DNA from 2 places in the Holtiella tumoricola genome. Region 2 is predicted to be linked to the other one. Evidence: riboswitches for the same ligand, from Rfam matches in the RefSeq annotation. Region 2 holds a riboswitch; the other holds the start of a gene.
The links. Region 2 has a riboswitch for FMN ahead of ribD (bifunctional diaminohydroxyphosphoribosylaminopyrimidine deaminase/5-amino-6-(5-phosphoribosylamino)uracil reductase RibD). Riboswitches for the same ligand answer to the same signal wherever they lie in the genome.
Positions count from the first base shown of each region.

Region 1: linked by a shared signal. The riboswitch ahead of PBV87_RS00510 (ECF transporter S component) and the one ahead of ribD (bifunctional diaminohydroxyphosphoribosylaminopyrimidine deaminase/5-amino-6-(5-phosphoribosylamino)uracil reductase RibD) in region 2 are both predicted to bind FMN.

Region 1 covers NZ_JAQIFT010000006.1:1,757-17,323, forward strand. Annotated here, with positions in the region: gene PBV87_RS00480 (tetratricopeptide repeat-containing glycosyltransferase family 2 protein) at 386-1,510, opposite strand; gene PBV87_RS00485 (HAD family hydrolase) at 1,778-2,413, shown strand; gene PBV87_RS00490 (MATE family efflux transporter) at 2,601-3,977, shown strand; gene uppS (polyprenyl diphosphate synthase) at 4,053-4,694, opposite strand; gene PBV87_RS00500 (MFS transporter) at 4,829-5,998, shown strand; gene PBV87_RS00505 (YfgJ family double zinc ribbon protein) at 6,057-6,212, opposite strand; FMN riboswitch at 6,433-6,557, shown strand; gene PBV87_RS00510 (ECF transporter S component) at 6,687-7,244, shown strand; gene tsaE (tRNA (adenosine(37)-N6)-threonylcarbamoyltransferase complex ATPase subunit type 1 TsaE) at 7,509-7,925, shown strand; gene tsaB (tRNA (adenosine(37)-N6)-threonylcarbamoyltransferase complex dimerization subunit type 1 TsaB) at 7,934-8,638, shown strand; gene rimI (ribosomal protein S18-alanine N-acetyltransferase) at 8,628-9,065, shown strand; gene PBV87_RS00530 (hypothetical protein) at 9,058-9,369, opposite strand; gene PBV87_RS00535 (helix-turn-helix domain-containing protein) at 9,593-10,624, shown strand; gene PBV87_RS00540 (hypothetical protein) at 10,677-11,030, opposite strand; gene yjeM (glutamate/gamma-aminobutyrate family transporter YjeM) at 11,097-12,593, opposite strand; gene PBV87_RS00550 (hypothetical protein) at 12,754-13,380, shown strand; gene PBV87_RS00555 (hypothetical protein) at 13,446-14,003, shown strand; gene PBV87_RS00560 (glutamate-5-semialdehyde dehydrogenase) at 14,187-15,467, shown strand; gene fliD (flagellar filament capping protein FliD) at 15,533-15,567, shown strand, end outside.
Region 2 covers NZ_JAQIFT010000040.1:10,362-25,928, reverse strand. Annotated here, with positions in the region: gene PBV87_RS08960 (sugar ABC transporter ATP-binding protein) at 1-239, opposite strand, end outside; gene PBV87_RS08955 (ABC transporter substrate-binding protein) at 341-1,420, opposite strand; gene PBV87_RS08950 (sensor histidine kinase) at 1,583-3,040, opposite strand; gene PBV87_RS08945 (response regulator) at 3,042-4,646, opposite strand; gene PBV87_RS08940 (HAD family hydrolase) at 4,798-5,490, opposite strand; gene ribH (6,7-dimethyl-8-ribityllumazine synthase) at 5,493-5,960, opposite strand; gene PBV87_RS08930 (bifunctional 3,4-dihydroxy-2-butanone-4-phosphate synthase/GTP cyclohydrolase II) at 5,985-7,187, opposite strand; gene PBV87_RS08925 (riboflavin synthase) at 7,197-7,826, opposite strand; gene ribD (bifunctional diaminohydroxyphosphoribosylaminopyrimidine deaminase/5-amino-6-(5-phosphoribosylamino)uracil reductase RibD) at 7,811-8,914, opposite strand; FMN riboswitch at 9,099-9,213, opposite strand; gene PBV87_RS08915 (hypothetical protein) at 9,424-9,825, shown strand; gene PBV87_RS08910 (UvrD-helicase domain-containing protein) at 10,242-11,783, opposite strand; gene PBV87_RS08905 (ATP-dependent nuclease) at 11,774-13,507, opposite strand; gene PBV87_RS08900 (hypothetical protein) at 14,046-15,263, opposite strand; gene PBV87_RS08895 (hypothetical protein) at 15,386-15,567, opposite strand, start outside.

The DNA of each region.
Region 1 (15,567 bases), on a different contig from region 2:
GTGTGGGGATAAAGTGAAAAAAAGAGTAAAATTTTAGTGTTATAATAATTTTAAAAGAGAAATACTGTGTAGATTTATAGATTAAGTGACCTACAATGTTTATAAGATAAGTAAAAATCATAAGTAATGTAGCAGATGCTCCTTGATATAGAGTCTCTTATCAGACCCTTGCAGTGATAAATGCTATTCATCCCTTTCACCTATAGGTTCCTGATCAAAAACGGTTATATAAGGCAGGTCATAAGGCTACACTTAAGAGGAATACTTATAACAAGCATTAAATGCTTATTTTAAATCTATAAACGACACACAAAAAGCTAACTTAAATTTGCCCAGATTAATAAGAGGGAGGGGCGATTTAGGTTAGCTTTTTGTGCGTCAGCAGCTAAATGATAAAGCGAGCGTCAAGAAGTTGAGTGCTAAAGGTTGGAATAGGAATTTTATTTTCTTCAAGTTTTTTGAGTAGGTATTCTCTATTATAAGAGGTTTTATTCTTATCTCCTCCTATTTGACTAGAAAGTTCATTAAAATAATATGCTGTGTAGTAATCATTAAGGCGAGAGTAGCATACACACAACTGTATAGCAGGTATCCACGTATAGTAGTCTTTATTCTGTAAAGATAAAGCATCTTTTGATGGAATACAAGTCATAGCTGTTTTATACCAAAAGATAGCAGTTTCATATTGAGTATTTTCCAAAAAGTTGTCAGCGATTAAGCAACAAATTTCAGCTGTAGGTTTAGCCCATTTTAATGAATTTAGAAGAATATCAAGTTGATCTTTTAGTTGATGATTAATCTCATAACAACGAGCTAAGTTAAGTGTAGCTGTCTTTTTATCTTCTATCCATGCATTGGTTTCAAGAAAATCTAAATAATAGGTAATTGCTTCATCGATTAGATGATTATAATAGAGTTCATTTGCAAAATAGAAAAGGTCTCTTGGACAAAATATCTCACCATTTTCCTGCATTTTTCGAAAAATTTTTAGGTTGCGATCTGTATGTGGATGGGGTTTATCGTGTCTCACATAGATATCAGAGTGATAAGTATGGCCATATACTGCTAAGTATTCATGTACTTTTCCAATCCATTTATAGCCATTTTCTCGTTTAACAATTCTATTACGACGAAGAGAGATGATTGTATTTCCGTCCGCATCTCGTACTAATGAATAAGGCATATTTACTACATCAAAAGAGGGATCTAAATGAGCCTTTAAGATTTTTAAATTCTCTATATCAGATTCTAAAATATAATCATCCGCATCGAGCCACATAATATATTCTTTAGTTGCTTTTTCAAAAGAATAATTACGCGCCTTGGCAAAATCATCACACCAGTCAAAGTCATAAATTTTAGCATTATATTTTTCGCCTATTTCTTTAGTATGATCATTTGAACCAGTATCTACTAAGATAATTTCATCAACAAGATGTGACATAGGTTTTAGACACCTTTCTAGTACATGTTCTTCATTCTTAACAATCATACATAAACTAATTTCCATCTTATTTACCTCCTACTTAGTGTATTATTATAAATATATTAAAGAAGGCAAAAAGAAGTTCCCAATAAGTAGCCATCTTGGAAATAAAGGGATATGATACAATGAACATAAGTTAAAAGAATGTAATAAAATATGAAAGAGGTTAATATAACTCTTTTGACATATCTTTTTAATATAAGAAATGAAATTCAATATACAAAGGGAATTGTATAAATAAGAAAGCAGGTATATGCTAAAAGAGATATAGAAATAAAAAGGAGATTAATCATGTATAACATTTATTTATTTGATTTTGATTATACTTTAGCAGACTCAGAGAAAGGTATTTTGATGTGCTTTAGACATGTTTTAAATACCTATAGTATTGAGGATATAACAGATGATGCCATTAAACGTACAATAGGTTTGACACTTAAAGACGGATTTAGAGTATTAGTGAAGTCTGATGATGAAGACTTACTTAATCAGTACGAAAAGGAATACATAGTTAAAGCGGATGAAGTAATGACAGCTCATACAACACTTTATAAAGAAACAATTCCAATGCTTAGACGTTTAAAAGAAGCAGGGCATAAAGTAGGAATTATTTCAACTAAATATCGTTATAGAATAGAAGATACTTTAAAAGTATATGAAGTAAGTCATTTAGTAGATTTAATTATTGGAAGAGAAGATGTACAAGAAGCTAAACCAAGCCCGGAGGGTATTCTTAAAGCAGCTGAATATTTCCAAGCAAACAGTAGTGAAATCCTTTATGTGGGAGATAGTTATATTGATGCACAGGCTGGACAAAATGCAGGTGTAGCATTTGCAGGTGTAACAACAGGGACAACAACTAAAGAAGATTTTAAAGCATATCCACATATTAAGATTATGGAAAGTTTAGATGAAGTAGAGGGATAATGTAATAAAAAATAAAATATAGCTTAAGATAGGTACTTCAATCATGGAGTGCCTTTTTTTAGAGCTAAACAGGGACAGGTAACTCTTGTAAAAAATTATATATAATCTATAATTAGTAATTAGTGTAAAAATTTTTATAAAAACTTAAACTAAACAAGATCATGCAAACTACATGGGGGATTGAAAAATGCAGTCAAATGTAATGTTAATGACAGAAGGTTCTATTTATAAAAAAATAATAACCTTCGCAGTTCCTATCTTTTTGGGAAACTTATTTCAGCAGTTATACAATATTGTGGACTCACTTATTGTAGGAAACTTTTTAGGGAAGGAGTCTCTTGCTGCGATTAGCTCCACGGGCTCATTGATTTTTTTACTAGTAGGATTAGTTGGAGGTGTATTCTCAGGGGCAGGGGTTGCAATTTCACGCTATTTTGGGGCAGACGATAAAAAGAATGTAGAAAGAGCAATTCATACAGCTGTTTGTTTTGCCTTAATTTCAGGAATTGGACTTACTATTATAGGATCTATCCTAGCACCACAAATTCTAAAACTTATGGGGACACCAGCATCAGTATTTGAAAATGCTGTGACCTATGTACGTATTTATTTTGCTGGGATTATAACTATTGTAATGTATAATGCTGCTAGTGGGATATTCCAAGCAGTAGGAGATAGTAAGAGACCTTTATATTTTCTTATTGTTTCTTCTATTACTAATGTGGTATTAGACTTATTATTTGTTGTTGTCTTCAAAATGGGTATAGGCGGAGCAGCTTTAGCAACTGTTATTGCACAAGCTGTAAGTGCAATTTTAGCTTTCCGTCATTTAATGCGCACCAATGAGGTGTACCAAATAAGCTTTAAGAAGCTTGCTGTACATATGGATATGCTTAAACAGATTTTACAGTTTGGTATTCCATCTGGTGTGCAAAATTCAGTTATTGCACTAGCTAATATCGTTGTACAGTCTAATATAAATGCTTTTGATGCAGTAGCAGTAGCAGGGTGTGGTTCTTACTCTAAGATAGAGGGTTTTGTATTTATTCCAATTACAAGCTTTGCTATGTCTATGACCGTATTTATAGGACAGAACTTAGGAGCAGGAAAATATGAACGTGCTAAAAAAGGGACACGTTTTGGAATTCTTACATCTATGCTATTAGCAGAAACCATCGGTATACTTTTCTTTATAGCAGCACCGCAGTTAATTAGCCTATTTAATAGAGATCCGGAAGTTATTGCTTATGGTACATTACAAGCAAGAACTATTGCTCTTTTCTTCTTCTTACTTGCCTTTTCACATTGTATTGCAGGTATTTTAAGAGGTGCTGGAAAGTCTATTGTACCAATGCTTGTTATGCTTACATGTTGGTGTGTGATAAGGGTTATCTATGTAACAGTAGCTACTCACTTTATCAATGATATTCAAGTAATATTCTGGGCATATCCATTAACATGGTCGTTAAGCTCATTATTCTTCTTGGTTTATTACTTAAAAGGGAATTGGATGTATGGCTTTAAAGGAAAAGAAGCTACAAGTAATGAAGAAATTGTAGCATAGTAAAAAGACATAATAAAAAATTGTTATATAGTTAATGTTAGATTAAGAGGAGCTTAGATAAGCTCCTCTATTTGTTTATCCACCTAGTGTGATATCTTGTCCATTGTACCAGTTAAGGGCTGCTAAAAAGTGATCTTCATTAAAGTCAGGCCACATATCATCGAGACAAAAGATATCTGCATAGACCGATTGAACTGGTAAGAGGCCGGAAAGGCGAGAGCGACCACCGAGACGGATAACTAAATCAATACGAGAAATATCTTTGGAACGAAGAGAATCATAAATACTTTTGCGATTCTTAGTATCAGTATGCATAGCCCCAAGATCCCATTCCCATCCATAATTGACAAGGAAGTTTGCTTTTATATCACCACTGTCTGAATGGGTACGTGTAGTATAGGGGAGTAGTTCTGGTGGGAAGCAGTCTGACTCGGTATTTCCTACAACAAGTAGGGAGACGTTGTCATCTTCAATAAGTTTTACTGCTTCAACACAAGCTTTAGAGAAAGCTTCAACCTGTGCTTTAGGACGTTTGCAATTATCAGTTGTAAAACCATAGTAAGTAACTTCTTCAACTCCATACTTTCTGCAGAGTTTAAGAAAGAGAAGTCCAGGGTCTAACCCGTGGTTATAGCCCTCATGTTTCTCAAGACCTGCGGATTTTGCCCAGCGTCTATTGCCGTCTGGGATAACAGCTATATGTTTTGGAATACGCATTGGTATACACCTCCTTATCTTATAGAGTTTTAACCACATTAGAAATAATATACATAGGTTATTGCAATGAAAGGCTTAAAAATTATAAACTACGGAAGGATTTATACAGAGAAAAAGGACTTGGGAGGAAACAAATGAAAAATAAGTGGAGTATGTTTGGCATACTGTTTTTCTGTGCGATAACAGTTGCCATTAGCCAGCTTAAGGTACCACCGATTATGGGGATGATAAGTGACAATATGAATATCTCTCTATCACAAGCATCATGGTTGATGTCTATCTTTACGGTTGCAGGTATTATATTAGCAATACCAAGTGCGGCAATTATGAATAAGTTAGGGCCTAAAAAGTTATTATTATCATTAATGGTATCTTTATTAGTAGGGAATGTATTAGGAGGATTAACCAATCATTATAGTGTGCTTTTAATAAGTCGTGCTATAGAAGGTATTGCTTTTGCAATGATCATCCTAGTAGGGGTTGCAATGATTAAAGCGTGGTTTGGTGAAAAAGCAGGATCAGCCTTGGGAATGTTTAATACATTTGCAGCGCTTGGATCATTTGTAATGATGAATGTAGGCTTAAGTATTACAAATAGCTTAGGTTTAAAAAGTTTATGGTTCATTACAGCAGGAATGAGTGTCATTTGCTTTATACTCGTTTGGGGCTTTATCCAGGTACCAGAAGAAGAATATGAAGACAACAAGCAAGAAAAGTCTTCATTAGTAGAAGCAATGAAAAATAGTAGACTGTGGAGTGCAGCACTTGCAAGAGGATGTGTAGCATTTGTATTATTCACATTTGTTACGACTTATCCTCAACTTTTTATGGGATTCTATGGATTAGATGCTGGAACAGCCAATTTCTATGCAGGACTTAATGGGCTATTTGGTATACCATGTTGTATCTTATGTGGAATTATTGTGGACAAAACAGGGAAGCCATTACTGACTGCATTATTAGGTTTTATAGGGTTAATAGGAACAAGCTATATGGCGACTATCTTAGGACCATCAACTTATATTTTACATACCCTTTTAGTAGCTATATTTGGAGGATTTACCATAACAGCGTTATTTTGTATTGCACCTACAATGGCTAAGAAAGCAAGTTTGAGCGGTTATACCATTGCGATTATGAATCTGTTTTATTATATAGGTGTATTTGCTTGTGGCCCTGTAATATTAGGAACTGCAGAACAGGCAAGCTGGCAAGTTGCAACTTATATCCTTATGGGAATTAGTTTGGTAGGTGTATTACTTGTAGTAAATCTTATAATCTCACCAAGAAAGAAAAGCCATTAGATAATTAGATAGATAGAAAAAGGAGCTGTCACATTATAATGTAGCAGCTCCTTTTATGTTATTTACGTTCTTCAAGATTATTTTTTTCTTTAACACGGCTAGATGAGATCAGTTTTTTGCAGTGATTACAAAAATAATTGCTTGCACCACAAGCATTAACTTCTTCTACTTCTTTTTGATTACAATCTGGGCAAATAAGCTTTTCTTTCATCATTAAAATCCTCCTAGTTATTAAATAGAAACCTGATAAATGTACTCTAGTTATAGTATATGACTTAATAAAAAGGTTAATCAACTAGGAAAAAGAAATAAAAGAATAATTATTATGAGAAAAATATATAAGATTAAAATTTAAAAGAAGTATAAGCCTTATACTTGCAATTTGTAGTATAGGGGGGTATAATAAGCTCATAAAATTAAATAAAGAAGCTAACTTAATTCTTCAGGGCAGGGTGAAATTCCCGACCGGCGGTGACAGTCCGCGACTACATTAGAAGTAATGTATTGATTTGGTGAAATTCCAAAACCGACAGTAAAGTCTGGATGGTAGAAGAGTTGCATGTAAGCATATCTAATAGAGAGTATTATTTCTTATATAGAAATATTTCATAAAGTATGCAATGATTATACAAAAAACGGCAACCCTAAGAATGAATGGGTTGCTTTTTTATATTCAGGAGGATGCTTTATGCAAAAAAAATCATTTAACACACAAGTGCTTATCAAAGTTGCACTTCTAAGTGCCATAGCTTTTATCTTAATGAGAGTCTTTAAATTCCCATTACCTGCTTTCCCAACATTTTTAGAAATCGACTTTAGTGAGTTACCTGCTATTGTAGGAAGTATTGTTGTAGGGCCATTTGTAGGTCTTGGTGTAGTAGTTATTAAAAATGCTTTAGCGTTCTTTAACTCTTACACAGGTGGTGTAGGTGAACTTGCTAACTTATTAGTAAGTCTTGGTTATTTATTACCATTAGCATTTATGCTAAAAAAAGACAAAAGCTTTAAGACAATAATCATTGGTTTAGGGTTAGGTACAGTTGCCATGGCAATCGTAGGCGCATTTGCAAACTACTTCATTCTTATCCCATTATACGGATTAGAAGTTGAAAAATTACCATTCGTATTAACTGTAATTATCCCATTTAACTTAATTAAAGGTGTGATTGTTTCTATAGTAAGTGCTGTTATTATTAAAGCAATGCAACCAGCACTTAGATACTTATCACTCAAAAAATCTAATTAATAAATTATAAAACAAAGCAAATAAAAATGGCACTTAGCAATAAGCTAAGTGCCATTTTTTGTCTATGAGGTTAAGGGAGAGGAATAAGTGAAAGCAAAATTGTATGTTGTTGATGTAAACTTAGTATGTGCCGTAGTTTTTAAAATATGCATAAAATAAATGTCATTCAGTTATACTTTGAATACATAAAAGGGCGTAAAGAGTTGAAAGTTATAGCAAACAGTATTAAAATAATGCTTAATGACATAAAGAAAGGAAACCCCTATGGAATGGATTAGTTTATCAGAAGAAGAAACTTTTAATAGAGGTTATGAAATCGCCAAGAATGCCAAGAAAGGGGATATTTATTGCCTCATTGGGGATTTAGGTGTGGGTAAAACTGTTTTTTCAAAAGGTTTTGCAACTGGACTTGGGATTACAGAACATATTACAAGCCCAACATTTACAATTGTACAAGAATATGAAGGCGAAATGCCATTATATCATTTTGATATGTATCGTATTGAAGATCCAGATGAGTTAGAGATGATTGGATACGAAGATTATTTCTTTGGAGAAGGTGTATGCTTAGTAGAATGGGCAAACAATGTACCAGATGCTATCCCAGATACAGCAAAATGGATTACAATAGAGAAAGACTTAGAACAAGGTTTTGATTATAGAAAAATTACAATGAAGTAGGTGAATACATGAATATATTAGCGATAGATGCTTCAGGTTTATCAGGAAGTGTAGCATATATTAGTGATTATAAATTAGTAGGTGAATACTATATTTGCCATAAGCTTACACACTCTCAAACCATTATGCCAATGCTTGAACATCTTAAAGGCTTAATTGGTTTTGAAATGAATGAGATAGATGCAGTAGCAGTAACAAGTGGGCCAGGGTCATTTACAGGCATCCGTATTGGTGTAGCAACAGCAAAAGCTATGGCACTTGCTATTGGTGTACCTATTATTGGGATACCTACATTAGATGTTATGGCACACAATATTTCATTTGCAAGTGAAGTGATTTGCCCAATTATGGATGCCAGAAGAAATCAAGTTTATACTGGGATTTACCAATGGAAAAATGGAACACTAGAGCGTGAAGGTGACCATTTAGCTGTTGAAATCGATGAGTTATTAGAGAAACTTGCAGGAAGACAGACCATCTTCTTAGGTGATGGTGTAGATGTGCTTAAAGGTAAGATTACAGATGTAATGGGAGACGCAGCCCAGTTTGCACCAAGTTTCTTACACATGCAAAGAGCAAGTGTACTTGCTCAGCTAGCTTGTGAAGCTTTTGAAAAAGGTGAAATGGTAGATGCAGATGAATTTGTACCAATCTATCTTAGAAAGAGCCAAGCAGAAAGAGAGCTAGAGGAGAGAGAACAAAGTGGTCATTAGAAAAGCGTCAAAAGAGGATATTGAAGCAATTTATGCTATAGAAGTAGACTCTTTTAGCGTACCATGGTCTCTAGAATCCATAACCAAAGAGCTTGAAAATCCAGTAGCTTATTATCTTATTGCAGAAGAAGAGGGACAAGTACTAGGCTATGCAGGTCTGTGGGATGTAGTAGGTGAAGGACAGATTACCAATATTGCAGTACGCCCAAGTGGCAGAAGAAAAGGTATAGGGAAGCAGCTTGTAGATGGACTGATTGCATATGGTAAAGAAAAAAACTTAGAAGTACTTATACTAGAAGTACGTGCAAGTAATACACCTGCTATCAATCTCTATACAGGAACAGGTTTTACAGATATCGGTAGAAGAAAGAATTATTATACGAAACCAACAGAAGATGCTATCCTAATGGCCTATAGTATTAATTAGGACCAAAGAGTTTAACTTCTAAAAGCCATTCTATAGCTATAAAGAAGATAATAACTAAAGCATAGTAATTAATATCGAAGTTAGGATATGTCATAAGAAGGGCTACAGCAATCTCTAAAATCAGAGATATACAGCAAAGTTCTATACGTTTAAATAAAGAGTACTTCTTTATATTTTTATGTGGGTAATCTCTGTGAAATCTACTGTTTAAGATGAATAAGATTGTTTTATCAGAAGCAAATAGAGAAAATAAGATAGGAATACCACATAGTATAAAAAATAAACTATAGTCATTGCTTAGCATATAGATCCCCCTTGTAGTTTAATTAAATATAGCTATAGTATAGCATAGTAAAAAGGCTTTTAAGTTATTAAGTAGAATGACTTAAAAGCCTTTTTTATTCAACTAAGGGTAGATTACAATCAAATATGCCTCCATTGAAGCCTTAGAAAATAATCCTTATAATAGCATTATCAGCTGATACATCAAATCAAAAACTACTAAAGGTTGAATGTGGAGGGGCGTAATGAATATAGGTAAGCAAATCAAATCCTTAAGATTACAGAAAAATGTAAAGCAAGAAGAGCTAGCAAATTACTTAGGTGTATCGCCTCAGGCAGTTTCAAAGTGGGAAACTGAAATGAGTGTACCAGATATTGCTCTATTACCTAAGTTAGCAACTTATTTTGGTATTACTATAGATGAATTATTTCAATTACCTAATGAAACTGAATTTGAGCGTATTGAAAATATGTATTGGAATGAGAGAAGGATAAAAACAGAGACCTTTGATCATGCAGTTCGTTTTTTAGAAGGGGTGCTCAAACAAGAGCCAAACAATGTAAGAGCATATGAAAATCTAGCCTGTCTTTATAATCATAGAGCACACAGTGATCACGAATTAGCATCTGAATATGCAAAAAAAGTACTAGATTTAGAGCCAAGTAATAAAAGTGGATGGTGTGCCTATTTAGAAGCAAACAGAGGTGTTTGTGGTGATGAATGGTATGATAATCATTTTACGGTAATTGAGTATTTCAAAACCTTTTTAGAGAAGAATCCAAATAGCTTTCTTGGACTTTATGCAATCATTGAAAACTTATTGGATGATGAACGTTATGAAGAAGCTGTACCTTATATTGAACAGATAAGAAAGGTAAAAAATAATTATCAAGCCAATATGTATATCGGAGATGTGGCATATGGCAAAGGTGACTTAGAAAAAGCAAAAGAACTGTGGAATGCAGCAGTAGAAGAACATCCTAATACATGGCAGGCTTACTGCTCAAGAGCAGATCGCTATAAGAAGATAGGCATGATTCAAGAAGCGTTAAATGATTATGAAACGTGTTTTAATATACAAGAATCTCCACGTATTACAGATGGGTTGCACTCTCTGGCGCAGATGCATGAGAGAATGGGAGATTATGAAGCAGCTATTAAAGATAGGGAACGTATTGTACAGTGCTTAAAAGAAGATTATGAGAAAACAAGTGGAGAAAGTATTGATATCCATAAGCGAGAAATTGAAAGGCTAAAATCCTTACGTAATGAATAAATAAAAATACCTTAGTAAAGATGTATGACACACTTTACTAAGGTATTTTTATTTATTCATCAAAAAGTCCTTCTAGACCTTGGAAGAGCTTTTCACTTGTTGCAGCCTTTACTTGAAACTCATAAGGTTGAGTTGTATGTTTTGCTAAAAGTTCATCTAAAGAAGTAAAGGTTGCACTACTAAATTTATCAATAAAGTTTTCCATAGAGTTTTCATCGTCAAGTGCTTCTAATGTAGCACAAATCTCGGCGAGTGAGGTAGGAGCTTGTAAAATATCTTTGTTAATCGTAATACTATCTGTATTGATAGATTCTTGATTACCAATTAATTTTTCAAGACTTAATTCTGCAATAGGTTCATCTAAAATTGTGTGTAACTGACAAATAGGTTTCGCTTTTTTCTTCATAACTAGGACCTCGAAAAAATTAGATTCTCCTATTATGATAGCTTACTTGACAAAATGTGACAAGTGTTAGTTACGTTGTTTCATTTCATAGCTATAGTAAAGCCATAAGGCAACAATAGCGAAAAGTACTGGTCCACCACCGGCAAAGAGTGTATCTATCCAATATCCTTTTGCAAGTCCAGGTTCAATAATAGAAAAGATATTTGCAAAACCAACAGTAATTGTAACGATGATAGACGCTACAAGAGCAACACCATAACCTTTATAAATAGTAAAAGGTTTAACAATGTTATCTTTTTTCTTAAAGAATGGGAAGGCAATCGCTAAGAACATATAAGGAATAGTCATTGCTACATTGGTCATTGTAACGAGCTTATTAAATAATGCAGATGCATTGTCACCACCAAAGGAAATAAGCAAGATAAGAATAGCGACAACAGTAGCTTGTATTTTCATAGCATATGCGGGCATACCATCTTTTGTTTCTGCAATACGGCCTGGCCAAAGTTCTTTAGGTGTACCTTCTATTAATTGTTTAAGTGGTGAGTAGATTAAAGTAAAGAACGCACCAGTTAAGGCAAGAAACATAGAAAGTCCTACAAGACGAGCTACCCAAGCACCAACTGTTAAGCTAGCAGCTTCAGATAATCCAAAGCCATTTGCTAAAGTGTAACCTAGGTTTTCCATAACAATATAAGTTACATTTGCTGTATTAACTGAAGGAAGAGAAAGTATATTACCCCAGTTAATGAAGATACCCATAATAAAGATACCTAGAGAGTATCCAACAGAAATAACAATAGCAGAAATGGTTACACCTAGAGGAAAAGTTTTTTCAGCATTTTTAGTTTGGTCAACAAGACCACCGACAGCTTCAATACCACCATATGCGAAAATAGCATAAGTCAAGAAAGAAATAATAGATAATGGAGATTGATAAGCTGGGTTTGGAGATACAGTAAATGTTTTTAAGCCATCAGTAATAGGTTGGGCAAATCGTCCACCATGAAGAGCCAGTACAATAAGTCCTCCAATAAGTAAAATAACATTTAAAAGCATTACGGCAAAACCACCTACAGAGGTAATTTTTTTGATTTTATCTAGTCCACGTGTTGAGATAAAAGTAACAAATAAAATCCAAATGGCACCAAGGATTCCTAGCCATTTCGTTGCACTCATTCCAAAGAAATTCATACTTTGAGTCATATCCCTACCAAATATAGCGTTTGATAGAGGAACCCATATAGTAGTAGAAACGTTTACTTGCCACACAAGATAAGAAGCATACCACATGAAAGTTCCGACAAAAGCAAATTTTGGATTTACAGCACTTGCCATCCAAGAATAGATTCCACCTTTTTCATGTTTATAGGCTGCACCATACTCAGCCATCATAAAAGCATAAGGTAGGAAGAAGAAGATCGCACCGGCTAAATACCAAGGAATCGCACCATAACCCATTAAGTAAAAGGCTCTTGGCATATTAGCAAATCCATATACAGATGTAAAAATCATCAGTACAAGAGATAGGAGTGTAAGTTGTTTTTTTGCATCTTGAGACATAAATGTCCTCCTTCTAGTCTGTCATTCAGTTAGTAATTAGAATGCACCAAAATATAAAAAACATGCTTTAATGATAAAAAAACAGTTTAAGAGATTATTTTTTATCATTAAAACAGCAAAAAACATAGAATGGAGTATAAACATAAAAGGAGGAGTAGATATGAGAAGGTATTGTCAGCAAAATAATTATTGCTATGAAGAATGTTATTGCTGTTGCCCTAAATGTATAGAAGGACCTATAGGCCCACAAGGTCCCATAGGTCCACAAGGAATCACAGGTCCACAAGGAGCCACAGGCCCACAAGGAGCCACAGGCCCACAAGGAGCCACAGGTCCACAAGGTCCAAGAGGTACAATTCAACTTACAAACTGTGCTACTTATAGGTCTACAGGTACGACTTCTTCAGTAGCACCCAATGGAAGTATTAATTACGGAAATCTAATTAGTGGGAGTGGAACAAGTATCACTCATACTAATGATACACCTGAAATAGTTTTATCTGCTGAAGGAATTTATAAAGTTGATTTAGCTGTAGATGGAGTAGATAATATAGTAGGGCAAGGTCTTATATTTGCTTTGGTAGTAGATAAATTTATTACTGATGCAAGAATTGTTTCACAAAATACACAAGATAAAACACATTATAATAGTGGTTGGGTCAGCTATTTTGTAAAAGTAAAAGCAGGAAAAACAGTAACAATTACTGTTCAAAACATAGGATTAGATACAATAGATCTTGTAAATTCCAATATTAGTATTTTGCAAATTTCATCTACGGTAGGATAGAATTTGATAAAAAGAACGTTTTATGTATATAATAGAAGATACAGCATGATAAATGGAGGAAGCACATGGAACAAATGGAAAAGAAGCCTCTTACAACAAAAAAGGCAGTACTTGAGGCTATAGATGATACAAGAAAACAAGCAAAAGCAGGTTTAGCTGTAGAAGAAGTAGAAAAACTTTATAAAGAAATTTATGATGCCATTGAAGTAATGAGTGCAAATGTAAAGCCTAATACTATTGTTTATTTAAAGACTGAGCTTAACAAGACACTTATTAAATATCGCCCAACGGAGATTACTCAAAAGTCAGATCCTTTTATGGAGTTCTTCAAACAAGCTTACCCAGAAGGGAAACGTCGTAAAGACTTTACTTATACACTTGTTGACCCAAGTAAGATAACAGTAGATCAAATTGTTGAGACATTAAAGTTTGTTAATGCACACTGCAAAACAAACAAAATCACCAAAGAAGAAAAACAAGCTATTCTTCCAATGATTGAGAGAGTAGCAAAAACAGATAGCTTAAGACACATTAATCAAGTACGTAGCATGGAGTATTTAAGAAATGCAATGCATATACGTATTGAAAAATCACCCAAAGGTCATAGATTAGTAAACGCTTAAGTAAGATATAGAATAAAAAGCTCCATACCCTAGGGCGAAGTAAACCTAGATAGGTGGGAGCTTTTTTGTTTCTCATCATCTCAATAAGCGTCCTTGCAAAAAATGTAAAAAACATTGACCTTCACATTTAGGATGTGTAGAATAGCATTAAATCATACTCGGAAAAGGTAAGGTGTTAGGACGATGAATATATATGAATCAGCAAGTAAGGCACGTGAAGCCTCTATTATGCTACAAGCAATAGATGGCGATGCAAAAAGAAAGGCATTAGTTGCCGTTCAAGAAGCATTAAAGGCCAATAAAGAAGCAATCTTTGCAGCCAATCAAAAGGATATAGAAGTAAGTGAAGCACAAAATATTGCTATGCCAGTGCTTAAAAGATTACGTTTTGATGAAGGCAAATTACAAGATGTATTAGATGGTATTGAAAGTTTAGTGCATATGGAAGAACCAGTTGGGAAAGTACAAATGCAAACAGAATTAGATGAAGGATTAATCCTTACACGTATTTCTTGCCCAATTGGTGTTATAGGTGTTATTTTTGAGTCTAGACCAGATGCACTTGTTCAAATTTCAAGCTTATGCTTAAAGAGCGGTAACAGTGTACTTCTTAAAGGTGGTAGTGAAGCGAAAGAAACAAATAAAATTTTATTTGAAATTATTAAAAAAGCTTCAGAAGAAGCAGGTATGCCACAAGGTTGGATTACCCTTATGGAAACACGTGAAGAAGTAAGTGAAATTCTTAAAATGCATAATTATATTGACCTTCTTATTCCAAGAGGATCAAATGAATTCGTACAATATATTATGAAGAACTCAGATATTCCTGTAATGGGACATGCAGATGGAATTTGTCATAGTTACGTAGATAAAGCTGCTGATTTAGAGTTAGCAGTAAAAGTTGTAACAGATTCAAAAACACAATATGTATCTGTATGTAATGCACTTGAAACATTACTTGTACATGAAGCAGTAGCAAGTGAATTTTTACCTCATCTTAAAGCGTCTTTAGAAGGCAAAGGTGCAACAATCAAAGGTTGTGAAAGAACAAGAGCAATTATTGAGTGTGAAGAAGCTACAGATGAAGATTGGAAAACAGAATACTTAGATTACATTTTATCTATCAAAATTGTAAGTAGCTTAGAAGAAGCGATTACTCATATCAATACTTATGGGTCTGGACATACAGATTGTATTATTTCTACAGACGAAGAAGCTGTTAAGAAATTTATGATGCTTGTAGATTCAGGTAATGTATTTTGTAATGTATCGACACGTTTTAGTGATGGATTTAGATATGGATTTGGAGCAGAGGTTGGTGTAAGTACCTCTAAGATCCATGCAAGAGGACCAGTAGGTATTGAAGGTTTATTAATTTATAAATATAAATTAATGGGTCATGGCCATATCGTTGGTGATTACGCTTCAGGTACTAAAAAGTTCACTCATAAAAAATTAATCTAATAACTTGAACTAAAGTATATTGATGCCGAAATAACTTATAGACACTATTAAGAAAGGAGAACCTTATGATACAAAATATAGGGCTTCAGAGTGGATATCA
Region 2 (15,567 bases):
TTTAGTCCAGCTTCTTGTGGTGACCTATTAATAATGGCACCTTTTATTCCTTCAATATGAATTTCTCCTGTTTCAAACTCCTCCACACCTGTAAGTACTTTTATAAGTGTAGATTTCCCGGCACCATTTTCACCCATTAGGGCATGGATTTCACCTTGCTTTAGAGAAAAATCAACATGAGAAAGTGCAAGAACCCCAGGAAAGCTTTTGCTGATATTGGTCATGGTTAAAACATTCATTTGCTCTGGCACATTATTCACCCTTTCTAAAATTGGATAAAAAAAGTGTGAACGAGAACCTTCTCATGGTTCATGGTTCACACTTTTACTAAGATTCAGTTTTAATAAGCACGTTCAGGAAGGATTTGAGCAGCTGTATCTGCTGGGTATACACCTTCATCTACATATTGAATTTTTTCTACTGTTTCACCTTTCATGATGGCTTTAGCAAGTTCTGCTACACGTGGTCCATGAAGTGGGTTACATTCAACTGAAACATTCATTTCACCAGCAATCATCGATTCAAATGCTGCTTTTACTGCATCGAAAGATACGATAACTACATCTTCAGCTGGTTTTTTACCAACAGCTTTAAGGGCATCAATGGCACCAAAAGCCATATTATCATTTTGAGCAATGAGGATATCAATACGTTCACCTGATTTAAGGAATGATTCCATAACCTCTTGGCCTTTTGCTTGGGTAAACTCACCTGTTTGTTCAAGAACAATTTGATAATTACTATGTTTAGCTAAACCATCACGTACACCTTTTGTACGACCAATTTCAGCTGATGAACCAATGGTTCCTTGAAGAACAGCTACATTTAACGCATCACTACCTTTACCAAGAGAATCCATATAGCCTGTAAGCCATGTTACAGCATCAAGGCCTTCTTGATAGAAGTCTGATCCTACCCAACAAGTATAAAGAGAATCATCGGATACATCGATCATCCTATCTACAATAATAACTGGAATCTCAGCATCTTTTGCTTCACCAAGTACTGTTTCCCAACCTGTTTCCGTAACTGGAGCAATAACAATGACATCTACTTCTTGAGAGATAAAGTCACGTACAGCTTTAATTTGATTTTCTTGTTTTTGTTGTGCATCTGCAAAAATTAAGTTAAAGCCATTTTCTTGTGTAAGTGTACCTTTCATAGATTCTGTATTAGCAACACGCCAGTCGGATTCAGCACCTACTTGTGAAAAACCAATTGTAATGGGTTCATCTTCTGTTTCAGTTGCTGGAGCAGGTGTTTCTTCTTGAGCAGTGTCTTCGGTCTGAGTACTACTTGATTGTTCTGTTTGTGTATCGTTGGTATTGCTACTCGTTCCAGCTGGTGCACTACTACAGCCTACTAATGAACCCATAAGCATTGTCATACCTAACAAAATACTTACAAATTTTCTTTTCATCCTAAAATACCCCCTCAAATTTTTGACTACCTTTGATCACTTTCTATGAGCTTATTATAAAGAGAAATAAATTTTTTTAATACAGAATATATTTTGATTTTATTTCAATTTTTTATTGATTTTTTAAAGCTTAGGTAATTTTTTAACAAAAGGTGTGTTTTCTTATAGAAAAAGTAAGTTTTCTTTAGGGAGACTTGTACGAGACGGAAGACAAACGGTTACACATGTTCCTTCTCCATAGGTACTATCAATCACTAAACCATAATCATTACCATAATTTAGTCTAATACGTTCATGGACATTAGCAAGACCAAAACCTTTATCGGATGTGGCTAAATTACCTCTTTCTACACGCTCTCTTAAAGCTTGCAACTCATCTTCTTTCATACCAATCCCATTATCTTTCACCTTTAAGAATATGGAATAAACATCATAGTCTGCCGTTACTGTAATTTTCCCTTTACCTCTTTTTTGTTTGATGCCATGATAAAGTGCGTTTTCTATAAGAGGTTGCAACGTTAATTTGAGTAGCATAAAGTCACCAATAACTTCAGGAATGTCTATTTCATATTCCAAGATATCTGCATATCTAAACTTCTGAATTTGTAAGTAGCTCCTAATGTGACTTTCTTCTTCTTTGAGGGTAATATAGTCACGTCCTTTACTCAGTCCTGTCCTAAAAAACTCAGATAATGCTGAAACCATTTCAACGACCTCATCCGTTTGTCCATCTTCAGCCATCCAGCTGATGGCATCTAACGTATTATAGAGAAAGTGAGGATTAATTTGAACTTGTAGTAGCTTAAGTTCCATTTGTCGTAAGTTAATTTGCTCTTGCTTTACATTTTCCACTAAGCTCTCTATTTTACCAACCATTGTATGAAAGCTCTGCTCCAGTGCCATGACCTCATCCCCACGACTTTTAGGTTGTTTGATACTAAAGTCTCCTTCCCCTACTTGCTTAGTCAGTTCACACAAGTGTTGAAGTGGTTTAGAAATACTATCTGAGATGACTATGATAAGCAGCCATGTAACCACTAGTACACATGCAAAAATAAGTAAAATAATCTGGAGCATATGATTAATATCATTCTCAATAGCATGTTTTACTTTTTCAAGTTCTAGGGCTTCATAATAAACATATTCTTCGATTTCATCTGTAATCAGTTCGGTAAAAACGTAAATATCATTTTCTAAGATAAACATATTCTCATCATAGTGCCCGCTCTCTTCGCAATTGGCTTTGATTTGATAGATTTTTTTCTCTAAAAGTTCAAGATTTCTTTGAGCCATACGTACTTGTTTGCGACTTTTTTCTAAATTTGTTCCATCTTCAAGTTGTTTAAAATAAACCTTACTCCTTTTTAGAATCTGTTCAATCTGTGTATTTTCGAATTTTTCAGATCCTATGGCAATACGATACATAGCATAGTCTACATCTTGTTTAAAGTGCATATCAAATGCATTGGCAATATTGATATCATTAATAATCGGTACATAGCGATCGGTATAAGTACTAAAGCGTACAATCATATAAAGAACTAAGCACACCAAAGGTATCAGTACACTAAACATGAAAAGCTTGAGCTTGGTTTTAAGTGACATATTGGTCCAATTCATGCTAAGCTCTCCTATATTCTTTAGGTGTACAACTTTGTGTTTTCTTAAAAAGGTAGCTAAAGTAATGTGGATCTTTATAGCCGACTTCATAGCCGATCTCTAACGTCTTCATATTGGTGCAACGGAGAAGTTCTTTTGCCTTTTCCATACGTATTTCCGTTAAATAAGAGACGAAGGTTTGGCCTGTTTCTTGACTAAAAAGTGTACTCAGATGGCTAGGACTAATCCCTACATACTCGGCGACTTGATTGAGGGATAAGCTTTCTTTATTATAGTTATCTTGTAAGTAACGTTTAACTTGATTGATTAATGCATTATAGCGCTTACTACTTATAGACTCACGAAGTTTGATACTCTGAAGTAACCAGTTTTCAATGGTTTGCTTAAAAATGGCTTTATCTTGCATAAAGCCATTTACATTTTGTAAATTGCCATAAAGTTGTTCAATTTTTTCTGGTGGCATTTCAAGTTGTTCACAAAAAGTAGTCATACTAAAATAAATATCCATCACCAGATACTGACGGAACAAATAAGACTCTAAACTTTCATCCAGATGATTAAAATAGGTACTTATAAACGTAGGAACCTCTTCAATCCTTCCGTCATGTAAAAAGTTTTCTAACTTCCTCTTATCTATTTTGGGAATGATAACTTCCTGTAAGTCCAAAGAATGATTGGAAACAAAGGTATTATAATCTTTGAGTGCATCATAGCGTAAGACTTGTGTGTCATTCAGAAGATAACGATAAGCTAAAGCTTGGCTTGCTGTATCATAGGCATGAGGGATTTCACTCATTCTACTGACTTTTTCTCCTAGTGCTAATGTATAATGCATAATAGGATAGGCTTTTAAAAGTTCAGAAATTTGAGTAATGAGATTTTGTTCTAAACTTGATAGATTTCCATCTGAGCCCTTTAATAAAATGGCATAGCCCTCCCCATCTCGTTCACATACTAATAGCTGTTTTTGTAAGCTTAAATAGTTTTTTAAGGTTTGTCTTAAAGCTTCTTCATCTGTTAGGGATAACTTGTCTATAAATGAGACTTTAAAAAGCATAATATTATAAGCTGTGGCTGTTAAATCTAGCTCCAATTCCTTAGCTTTTTCAATCAATGCCTGAATACCTTGCCTACCCGTTACTAAATCATAAAAAAACTTCTTTTTAGCAAGTTGAAGCTTTTCTTGGTTTTCAAACTGCCACTGCTCATAGTGCGCTTCTTGTTGTTTTTCCTTATTAATAAGATTGGCTACTTCACTTAGCGATTCTAGAAGCTTTTTAGATGTAATGGGCTTAAGTAAATAATCCGTTACACCTAGACGAATGGCTTCCTTTGCATAGTCAAATTCATCATAGCCACTTAAAATAAGAATTTTCATCTTAGGCATACTTGGCTTTATGAGTTCTATAAGTTGTAGTCCATCCATAAAAGGCATGCGAATATCTGTAATCAAAATATCTGGTTGTAATTCCTGAATCATAGGATAAGCTAATTCCCCATCTCCTGCTTCTCCCACTAAGCAGAACCCATGTACCTCCCAATCCATGTTCTTTTTCATACGTTCGCGTACAGCAAATTCATCTTCGACTAAAAATACTTTTAACATTGGCTATCCCCCAGTTCCTTCTTGTCCTTATAAATAAGTTGAAGCATTATCTGAAAATATAGTAGTATTGTAACAAATTTATAGGGCATTTTGTGTAGTATAGTGTCGTATAGCCAAAAATAAATTAACATCAAAAAAAGAGTAGCCTTCGCTACTCCTTTATAAAAACGCTTGTATGATCTCTAATGGGATACTCTAATAGACAAATCGTCTGCTCTATTTCATCTAGACTATGTATCTTATAAGTCGCCATTTCTAATTCATTTTCATCACCAAAACCATATAAACAACCTATTGATTCAAGTTGATATTTTTGAGCGATCTCCATATCTTGAAATCGATCACCAATAATGATAAAGTCACCTGTATAACGTGTCTTGATCACATTAAAGATTTCGTATTTTGGTATAAAGCCATAATCTTCTGAGCAATAAAATCCAGTAAAGTATTGTTCTAATTGAAAGGCCTCAATATGTGCTTCCATATATGCACGCTTACAATTGCTTAAGAATATAAGGTTATAACCCTTTATTTTAAGTTGTTCTAAAATTTCTAATGCGTGTGGATAGAGCTTAGCCTTACCTTCTTTGATAAGCCCAATCATTTCTTTGCCAATTCTCATACTAGCATTTTGTTTTTGAGATGCTTCTAATGTGGGCATAAACGTATGCCACATTTCAGCTGCTGAAAACCCTAACCAATAGCTTATTTCTTTATCTGAATAGTCTCTTGGCTCTACAAATCCTTTTTCAACTAATTCCTTATAGGCCAGTCTAAATGCTGGTGCATAGATTTCAATACTATTATGAAGTGTGCCATCATAGTCAAATACTAAGTTCAGCATGCTTATTGTTCTATTTCTCTTATTAAGTTCACCATCTCAATGGCACCCATTGCACAATCAAAACCTTTATTTCCTGCTTTTGTACCTGCACGCTCAATAGCTTGCTCAATATTTTCTGTGGTGACTACGCCAAACATAACCGGAATATCACTACTCAAAGAAACACTAGCAATGCCTTTTGAAACTTCACTACATACATAGTCATAGTGTGTTGTATTACCACGAATCACTGCTCCAAGGCAGATGATTGCATCATATTTATTGCTTTTTGCCATTTTAGATGCAATAAGTGGAATCTCAAAAGCCCCTGGAACCCATGCCACTTCAATATTTTCTTCTCTGACTTCATGGCGTGTAAGGGCATCTACTGCACCACCTAATAATTTGCTTGTAATAAATTCATTAAACCTTGCGACTACAATTCCAATTTTAATGTCTGTTGATACCAATTTTCCTTCATAGATTTTCATGTTTTTAATCTCCTTAATTTTTTATTAATGTATGTTTAAATAATGACCCATTTTGCATTGTTTTGTTTTAAGATAGAAAGCATCATGTTCGTTCGCCTCTATTTCAATAGATACACGTTCTACAATCTTGATTCCAAAATCGGAAAGTTGATAAACTTTATCTGGGTTATTAGTTAATAGTCTCATGGTTTTGACGCCTAAGTCTTTAAGAATTTGTGCACCAATATAATACTCTCTCAAATCTTCTTCAAAACCAAGAGCAACATTGGCTTCGGCTGTATCCATTCCTGCTTGTTGAAGTTCATAAGCTTTTAACTTATTTATTAATCCAATGCCACGGCCTTCTTGACGCATATAAAGAAGAATGCCACGACCTTCCTTTTCAATTTGTTTCATTGCAGTAGCTAATTGATCACCACAATCACAACGTGAAGAACCAAATACATCTCCTGTTAAACATTCTGAATGAACACGACAAAGTATATCTTCTCCATCACCAATGTCACCTTTAACAAGTGCTACATGATGTTCTCCATTAAGTTTATTCACATAGCCATAGGCTCTAAAATTACCATAAGATGTTGGAAGCTTAGGTGTTGCCATACACTCTACAAGGTGATCAAATCTTTTACGATACTCTTGCAGTGCTTTGATGGTTATAAACTTCATATTCCAATCTTTTGCAAATTCAATGAGTTCCGGTGTACGCATCATATGTCCATCTTCTCTCATGATTTCACAGCAAAGCCCACATGGCTTTAATCCTGCTAACTTCATGAGATCAACTGTCGCTTCTGTATGACCATTACGTTCAATCACCCCATTTTTCTTAGCTAAAAGTGGGAACATGTGTCCTGGTCTACGAAAATCTTCTGGGCATGCCTCTTCATCTATGGCTTTTAATGCTGTTATACTTCTTTCAGCTGCTGAGATACCCGTTGTTGTATCCACATGATCAATAGACACTGTAAAAGCTGTTGTATGATTATCTGTATTGTTGGTTACCATTTGATGAAGTCCTAACTTTTCACAAAGTGCTTCATCCATTGGCATACAAATGAGCCCCTTGCCATAGGTAGCCATAAAATTAATATTTTGTGTTGTTGCAAATTCAGCGGCACAAATAAAGTCACCTTCATTTTCACGATCTTCATCATCTGTTACAAGAATGATCTCACCTTTTCTTAATGCCTCTAAAGCCTCTGGTATTGTATGATACTCAAACATATTACCCTCCTAAAATCCATGTTTTAATAAGAATGCTTCTGTAATGTTACTCTGGGGAGTAACAAACTTTTCAATATATTTACCAATGATGTCATTTTCAAGATTCACAAGTTCCCCTACCCTTTTTAGAGATAGTATGGTTTCTTTTGCTGTATGGGGAATGATTGAAACACTAAAATGATCCTTTTCTACTTTTGCTACTGTAAGGCTGATGCCATCAATGGCTATAGAACCTTTTTCAATGATATATCTCATAATCTTAGAATCCGTTTGTACGGTATACCAAATAGCATTATCATCTTTATGAATAGATACAATTTTTCCTGTACCATCAATATGCCCTGAAACAATATGTCCTCCAAATCGTCCATTACTCGCCATGGCACGTTCTAAATTCACATAACTTCCAATGGTAAGGTTTCCTAATGCAGAACGAGAAAGTGTCTCATTCATCACATCTGCATAAAAAGTACAATTCCCTAACTTTGACACTGTAAGGCATACGCCATTCGTAGATACACTATCACCAATCTTCAAGTCTTCAAAGATTTTATTCCCGGTAATCATAAGGATAGAGGATTTCATTCTCTTCTGTATGCCTTGTACTTTACCAATCTCTTCGACTATTCCTGTAAACACGGATATTCCACCTCACTTTCTAATAACAAATCTTCTCCAAACCATGTGAGTTTTTGATTTTTCAGTTTAAAGCAATAAGTTGGTTCATCAATACCGCTACCCCCAATAGGTGTCCTTGCTTCATCACCACCAAATAACTTTGGTGCAATATAAGCCTGCACCTTGTTGACAATACCACTTTGCATAGCGGAAGCATTGAGTGTCCCGCCACCTTCTAAAATAAGGCTATCGATTTTTAATATGCCTAGTTGCTGCATCAATATTTGTAAATCAATATGATTATCTTCTTTAGGAATAAGTAAAATCTCACATCCAGCTATTTCATAGGGCATGTATCTGTCCTTTTCCGCACAACACGTTGCAATAATGGTCCTTACACTAGAAGCTGTTGCTACCACTTGAGCGTTTAAAGGTGTCCTTAAATGGGTGTCGCAGATAATACGAATCGGATTACATCCATTTTCTAACCTGCACGTAAGCATAGGATTATCTGCAATTACTGTCCCAACGCCTACCATGATGCCCGTATAGCGATGGCGTTCTTTATGTACATGTATTCTTGCTTGATCTCCTGTAATCCATTTTGATTTACCTGTAGAAGTTGCAATTTTTCCATCCATAGTCATGGCATACTTCATGACCACATAAGGCGTCTTCGTTTTGATATAATGAAAAAATACCTGATTAAGTTCTAGACATTCTTTTTCTAATACACCGCTCAACACTTCAATTCCCTTAGCTTGTAAGATTGAAACACCTTTTCCAGATACAAGTGGATTAGGGTCAAGTGTTCCGATTACAACTCTTGTGATACCACTCTCTAAAATAGCATCTGTACAAGGTGGTGTTTTTCCATAATGACAACAGGGTTCTAGAGTGACATAGAGTGTTGCACCATGAGGGGATTCTTTACAACCTACCAGTGCATTTCTTTCTGCATGAAGCTGTCCATATTTTTCATGCCAGCCTTGCCCAATGACCTTATTATTTTTAACGATCACAGCTCCAACCATAGGATTCGGACTTACAAAACCACAACCTTTTCGAGCCAGTTCCAAAGCATGTGTCATATACTCTTGGTCAGTCATACACTTTTCCTCCAAAATAAAAATGCCTTGAACAAAACAGGTTCAAGGCATTTCAACAATTCTATAAATAGCTTTTAAGCGTTTAGTAATAATCCACATTTGTATTAAATACAAAAAACTCTGAAATGAAAAATCATTCCAGAGCATACTATACTAAAAGAAAATGCAAAAAAAAGCATTTATAATCTATCTTCTTTCATCCAGACTTTACTGTCGGCTTCGGAATTACACCGAATCATGCCTTACGGCTCGTGGGCTATACCACCGGTAGGGAATTGCACCCTGCCCTGAAGATGTTCTATTCAATTAATGTAATCATATCAGTCTTCTCATATTTTGTCAATAACTTCTATTTTAAATAAAATCTATTTTTATCTACATATGTAATGTCTTGATGGTTGATAATATATTTAAAAATCAATTAAAATTGAGGTACCATTATGTTTAAAAACAAGCATTATTTTTTCATCCTTATAGGTATTTTTATATGTTGTTTGAGCCTTTCTTCTGTGACTTTTGCTACACAAAATAATTCGCTCGATACAACCATTGATACGTATTACAAAACTGTTAGAGAGAATCAAAAACAGCTCCTCAGTATTTTAGAAAAAGGCTACTCCAATAATACGACTCAAAAAAGCAATGATAAGCTTATTGGCCAACTCTCTATTTACTCAGGTAATGTTGATAACTTCTCTAATAAACTTGTTCATGAAACCATTAATAGTTCATCTGAAAAAGAACAAAATTCCAAACTTCAAACCTTAGTTGTTGCAAGTGATTATTTAAAATTTATTAAAGATCAAATTAATGAATTTTTAATTGCTGAAGACTCCTTAACTCAATTTTCACTTTTAAAAGATATCCTTCAAGCCAACTCCTTATTAAATCAAATACTTGCTTATCTATAAGTCTTTATCCATCATTTAAATAATAAAAAGGGTAGATTGATTCTATCCTTTTTATTATTTAAATCTATCCATTTTTTACCCAATAATACTTTTAAAAACCTTACAACCGTTGAATTACTTAACTAAATAAGCAATAGTTTCCACATGCCTTGAGTAGACAATAATGATGTGGTAGAAAGCTGATGGTCCTTTGGCGGATGGGTATCTCTTTAATAAACACTTATAAATCTTGAGATTTGGATTTTAAACCTCTAATGTCTGCTTCCAACAGCTTATTCTACTTAGGCCACAGTAGTCGTGCACAATCTTATCTAATGTTAATATTGTACACAATTACCCCTTCAAATTGTGCCTTACTTGAAAGCTTTATTGGGCACAATTCTTTGATTCTATTATATTTTGCAGCTGTAAACTTTCTATTTTACTAAACTTATAATGTCATCTCTAACAACTTCATATCCGATTTTGTTTAAATCACTAATTGCTTCATCTATGTATCCTAAATACCTTCTTGCATAATATCCTTGCTCAGATAAAACTAACAGTCTATCTTCAGGTCTTGACACAGCAACATAATGCAAATATTTTATACCATCATTATCGAAATTGTAATTACCTGCATTTATAATTACTTGACTAAATTCCAAACCTTTAGACGAATGTATAGTTCCACTTGTTAATAAATAACTTTCGGAATTGTAGCTTGGAATATACTCCTCATCTATTACTGTATCATAAAGTTTTTCTACTTCATTTTTTACTCTCTCTGTTACCTCATTGTAGCTAAGATATGAATACAATTCGTAACTTGCCTTAAAAAAATCATCTTTTTTTTCTATACTGTCGCTAATATTTTTTAATTTGCTTTTCAGAATTGATATTTTATAGTCATCTGGAATTGGAATTTCATCTTTGAAATCATACTCACTATATCTCTTTATCATTATATAGTTGGCAATTCCTCTAGCAATCCAAATGTGTTCACTTTCAAGTCTTGTATCATCAAGAGGTGATTGTGGAACATAAACAAAATTCATCCCAACTTGGTTTAAATAATCACTCCAGGATTTTGCATCGGCATTGCTAAAGCTAAGCATCGCACATTTTTTACTTTCATCAATCCATTTTTTTATGTAGCTACATGAATCATTTTGATTATTATACTCATATAAAATGACCTCTTCATTAAAATCAATTCTAGTATATTGTTCTCTAACTGATTCCATAAAAATATTAGAGTAATTCTGTATAGCCTTATTAGACCTAAAATTATGCCACAGCTTAAACAATTTAAAGCCATCCTTTTCAAATAAACCTTTAAAGCCATCACAATATGCTCCACGCCACCCATATATTGATTGTTTAATATCACCTACTACAAACAATGGTATTTTTAATTCATCACATAAATAAATAAAAAACGAATGCATATCTATATCACTATCTTGATATTCATCAATATATATTCTAAAATACTTTGATTTCATATATCTACTTGCAGAATGTGATTTTTTTAATATATCTAAAGCCAATTGAAAAGCAAAGTTCTTATGATTATCACTAAATTTACACATAAATCCAGTTTCACGAATTTTCTCAATGCCTTCATCAAAAGTTTCTATTTGGTTTGCATCACCATAATCTGGATTTATTTTCTTTTTAAAATCACGGCCATAAACATCATACATAAAGGGTTGAATGATTTCAGTCCAGACAAAATTATCATTAGTACCCACAAAACCATCATCTCGATTTATTCCAAGACGATTTGCAATTTCTTTAGCTGCTTTCCTCGTAAAAGTAATTGCAGCAAAGGTTCTAAAGGTTTTGTTATTCTCTATATCCCTTAATATTCTTGCTACTGTTGTATAAGTTTTACCAGTTCCTGCGCTAGCACTAATAACAATATTTCCTTTACAGTCTAAAACTTTTTCCCTGGTTTCTTTATCTACTGGCAACATAATTCCACCAACTTTCTCAAGCACTCAAACCTATCATGATTATATATAGAATTAACGTTTTGTTTATTTAATTTTTGACATAATTTAATCATATTTTTCAGTTTGGCTGTTTGAAGATAATCAACTCCAGTCATGGAACTATTGTTTTCTTTTGACAAATCGTCCATTACATTAGGTATAGCTTCGTATAAATCATTTTCTAAGTCTACCCGTGATAAGTAAATATTCTTCTTTGTAAAGTTTTTAATCATATTCGGATATTTTTGGTCAAAAACCTCTCTTTTCTTATCGATTTGGACAGATATATTTGTTTTATAATTTGAAACATTATCTATAATAATATTAGGCTTCGTTTCTTTTCCTAATAAATTCAAGCATCTATTTACTCCTAAAAGAGTTGCTTTACTTGTTTTTTCATACAATTTCAAATCATTATCAGTTCTTATAATCACATCTATTCCTAAAGCAATTAACACATCATAATACTCTTTAAAATTAATACCTTCAACTTCGAGAATATATCCACCAAGGCTTTCATATCTTTCACATTTGTCGTACAAAATTCTTTCAAATAATGTTTTTTCAGATGGTCCTTCTACTAAAAGAACAACATCAGCATAAATCGCTTCTGCTAAATTCTGATTAAGTTTTTGTTTTAATTTTTTATAATCACTTGGAACAGAGTATGCAAACGACTTACCAACAACGGCACATTCTTTAACTAATTTAATTAGATTTACTTGATCCATCTGGCTTACAATAAGAGATGAATGTGTTGTTAAAAACAAATACCTAAATAAATTGTCCGAAAAAATTTCATATGAAAGAGACAATTGCATAGATCTATGTAAATGATTTTCCAACTCTTCAACAAGAAACACATTTATCATTTCATCTTCTTTTCTTCTATTTTCAAGTGTTAATAATGTGTAAGATAATATTTTTTTTCGACCATCACCAGCAGTAGGATATGTTTTACATTCATTATCCAATATATATGGAGTCAACTTATCATGTAGATTATCAATCTCAATTTCAGATTTAATTGCTAGTTCAAACCCCTTTTCATTTCGAAATTTCTTATACTCTTCAACTAAATCAGATTTAAGTTCTTTAATTGCATTTAGCTTAGATACACATGTGTTTAATTTATCTATATTATTAACTAGTTTTTTACGTTCATCAGCTTCTAAAGACGATTCTTTTCTAAATATCTCCCTAGAATATTGTTTAAAGGTACTTTCAAGCTTAATTGATGAATCTATATATATAACATTGATGTACTTATCAATTTCAAAATACGACTGTCTACTTGGAATGTCCTCAAGATCATTAACATCTATTCCCCAAAACATCGTTGGTTCTCCTACTGATTTCTCGCTATCAAAAGTAGTTTTAAGTTGAAAAAATACTGTATCGGATTTAGAATCAATAGCACCCTTCATCATTTTAAAGATTTTTTTGCTATCTTCGTCATCTTCTTCATCAGAAACTTTTACTTCAAGTGTAATTATAATTTCTTTGGTTATGTCTTTATTGTAAAAATCTGAATCTATAAACCCATTTTTGCGAAAATTACGGTCAAGCAGAAAACGTAATGCTGCTAAAAAATTACTTTTCCCTATATCATTAAGACCAAAAATAATGTTTCTATTTGTTAAATCTATATTCAGATTTTTAAAGTTTCTAAAATTCTTTATAATAAGATGTTTTAATTCCATTATGTTTCCCTCCAAACAGTTAATCGCCCAAATATTGAATTACAAATGAAATCAACGACAGGCAACGCTTATAGAAATAACCATAATGCCTATTATCTTCTATATCTATTTTGTTAATTTTATGATGGCAAATTTTAAAGTTATTTCCTATCGCAGTAAATTCAATAAATTCTTTTTCATATAAATCTATATATTATTTTTTATTGCTAGCAATATCTTTGATAATTTTATTTATAGATTTCTTTTTTTCTAAAGTCTAAAAAATATGTTTTTAACCTTTCAAAAGCGTCTCAAAGCTTTTCAACCGCAATTTTGTCATTACTGTGTGTTGGCAAAGTTCATCTTTTGCATCTGAAAATCTCGTATCTAAACTAGGCATACTATTTCAATTATGCAATTTTTCCAAATATTCAATTTCTTTAAGAGCTCATTGTTTGAAGAACCTAAAAGGTATGATACTATTCGACATATTATTTTCTTAGTATATTTAGAGTCAAAATAAATGTAACAAAATATTTTAAAAATATATTTCTACACTTTACAAATCTTTTTTAATATCACTAAATCTTATATATTGAATAGGTCTATAGTGCAAATGAGGCAATAAGAATGAATCAAAAGCTGAAGGTAAAGAACTACCAATAAGATTCCCTACTATTCCGCCAATTGCATTTCCTAAATTGCCTCCCAAATAACTACCAGTTACTGAAAAGATTAAGAACCTTAATAATTTAATTGGTATAGTTTCATTTGGTGAAATATTGCTTTGCACAAAATCAAGATATTGATTATAAATCTCAATGTTATCCGAAGGATTTAAATTCCCTATTAATTTGCGTAAATTTTCTGATTTTAATCTAATTTTATCTATGTCCCTAAAATTGATTTTTCCTCTTTTATATAATTCGCCAATATCAGGTACTCTTTCTTTTGTCATCAAATATTTGAATACCTCATTACTTTTATCATAATGTGTCAATATTCTTGAAAATTTATTTTCTATTACATCTGAAGTACTTCTATCAACCCATACTCCAGTAGAACTTAGAATATTTGAAGAATTCATGAAAATGTTGGTGTATATTAATATTGCTAAAATAATGTACAAGATGGTGTAAATCGTATTTTTTTCATCAAAATCCTCCTTATTGATTTTAAAATGAAACCCCTTATCAGTTAATGTAACTGTATATATTAATTCTTCAATTAAATATTTCTTATTAAAGTAAATTTTATTTTTTTCAATAATTCTTTTCACAAGCTGTATATCATTAATCTCTTCTAGAACTGTTTGCAAACACAATTTTTCATTAATTCTATCTGATGGTATTATGAACAAATTATCTAGTATTGCTTTGTTTAAATTCTTTTTCCTATTTTGGCTAATATCAATATCATCGATTGCTTTCCATAAATATTCTTCTAGAATAGCCTCATCTCTATATGATGTTTTGTCTAAATTCTCAGTATGATATATGAATGGGTTTGGTACTATAAAGTTACCAAGTCCACCAGTACTTAAATTATATTCTTTATTCGTTTGGCAAAATGTAATAATTTTGTTGTTTATGTATTCCTCAAGAATATCCGTAGAAAATAGATTTACTATTTTATTTATAGTTATCTTAGGATTACCAATTTGAAAAACTAATCTATCATAACTTATAATGCTCTCAACTATTTTTGAGGGATCAATTCTATAATCATTTTGCATAATATCATAAGTATCTATATGAATTAATGTTTTATTATCCAACGTGCAGTTCCTCCATTTATAATTACTATTTATGCTAATTATGTATAATAATACTTAGAAAACAAGATAGAAGATGGTTTTGTACTTCAAAAATTATCTAACTTATAGATAAGTAGTTTTCATCAGATAATATTTAATAAGTACTCTTTCATTTTTTCTTTCTGAACATAGTTTAAATCACACCCGCATAAATGACATTCTTTATCTAAGAAATCTATATATCCATCAATAGATATGTTTTTTGCTAGATATGCTTTTCTAATCAATTCTTTTGGAATAATATTTCTCTCTTTCGCTTCTGATA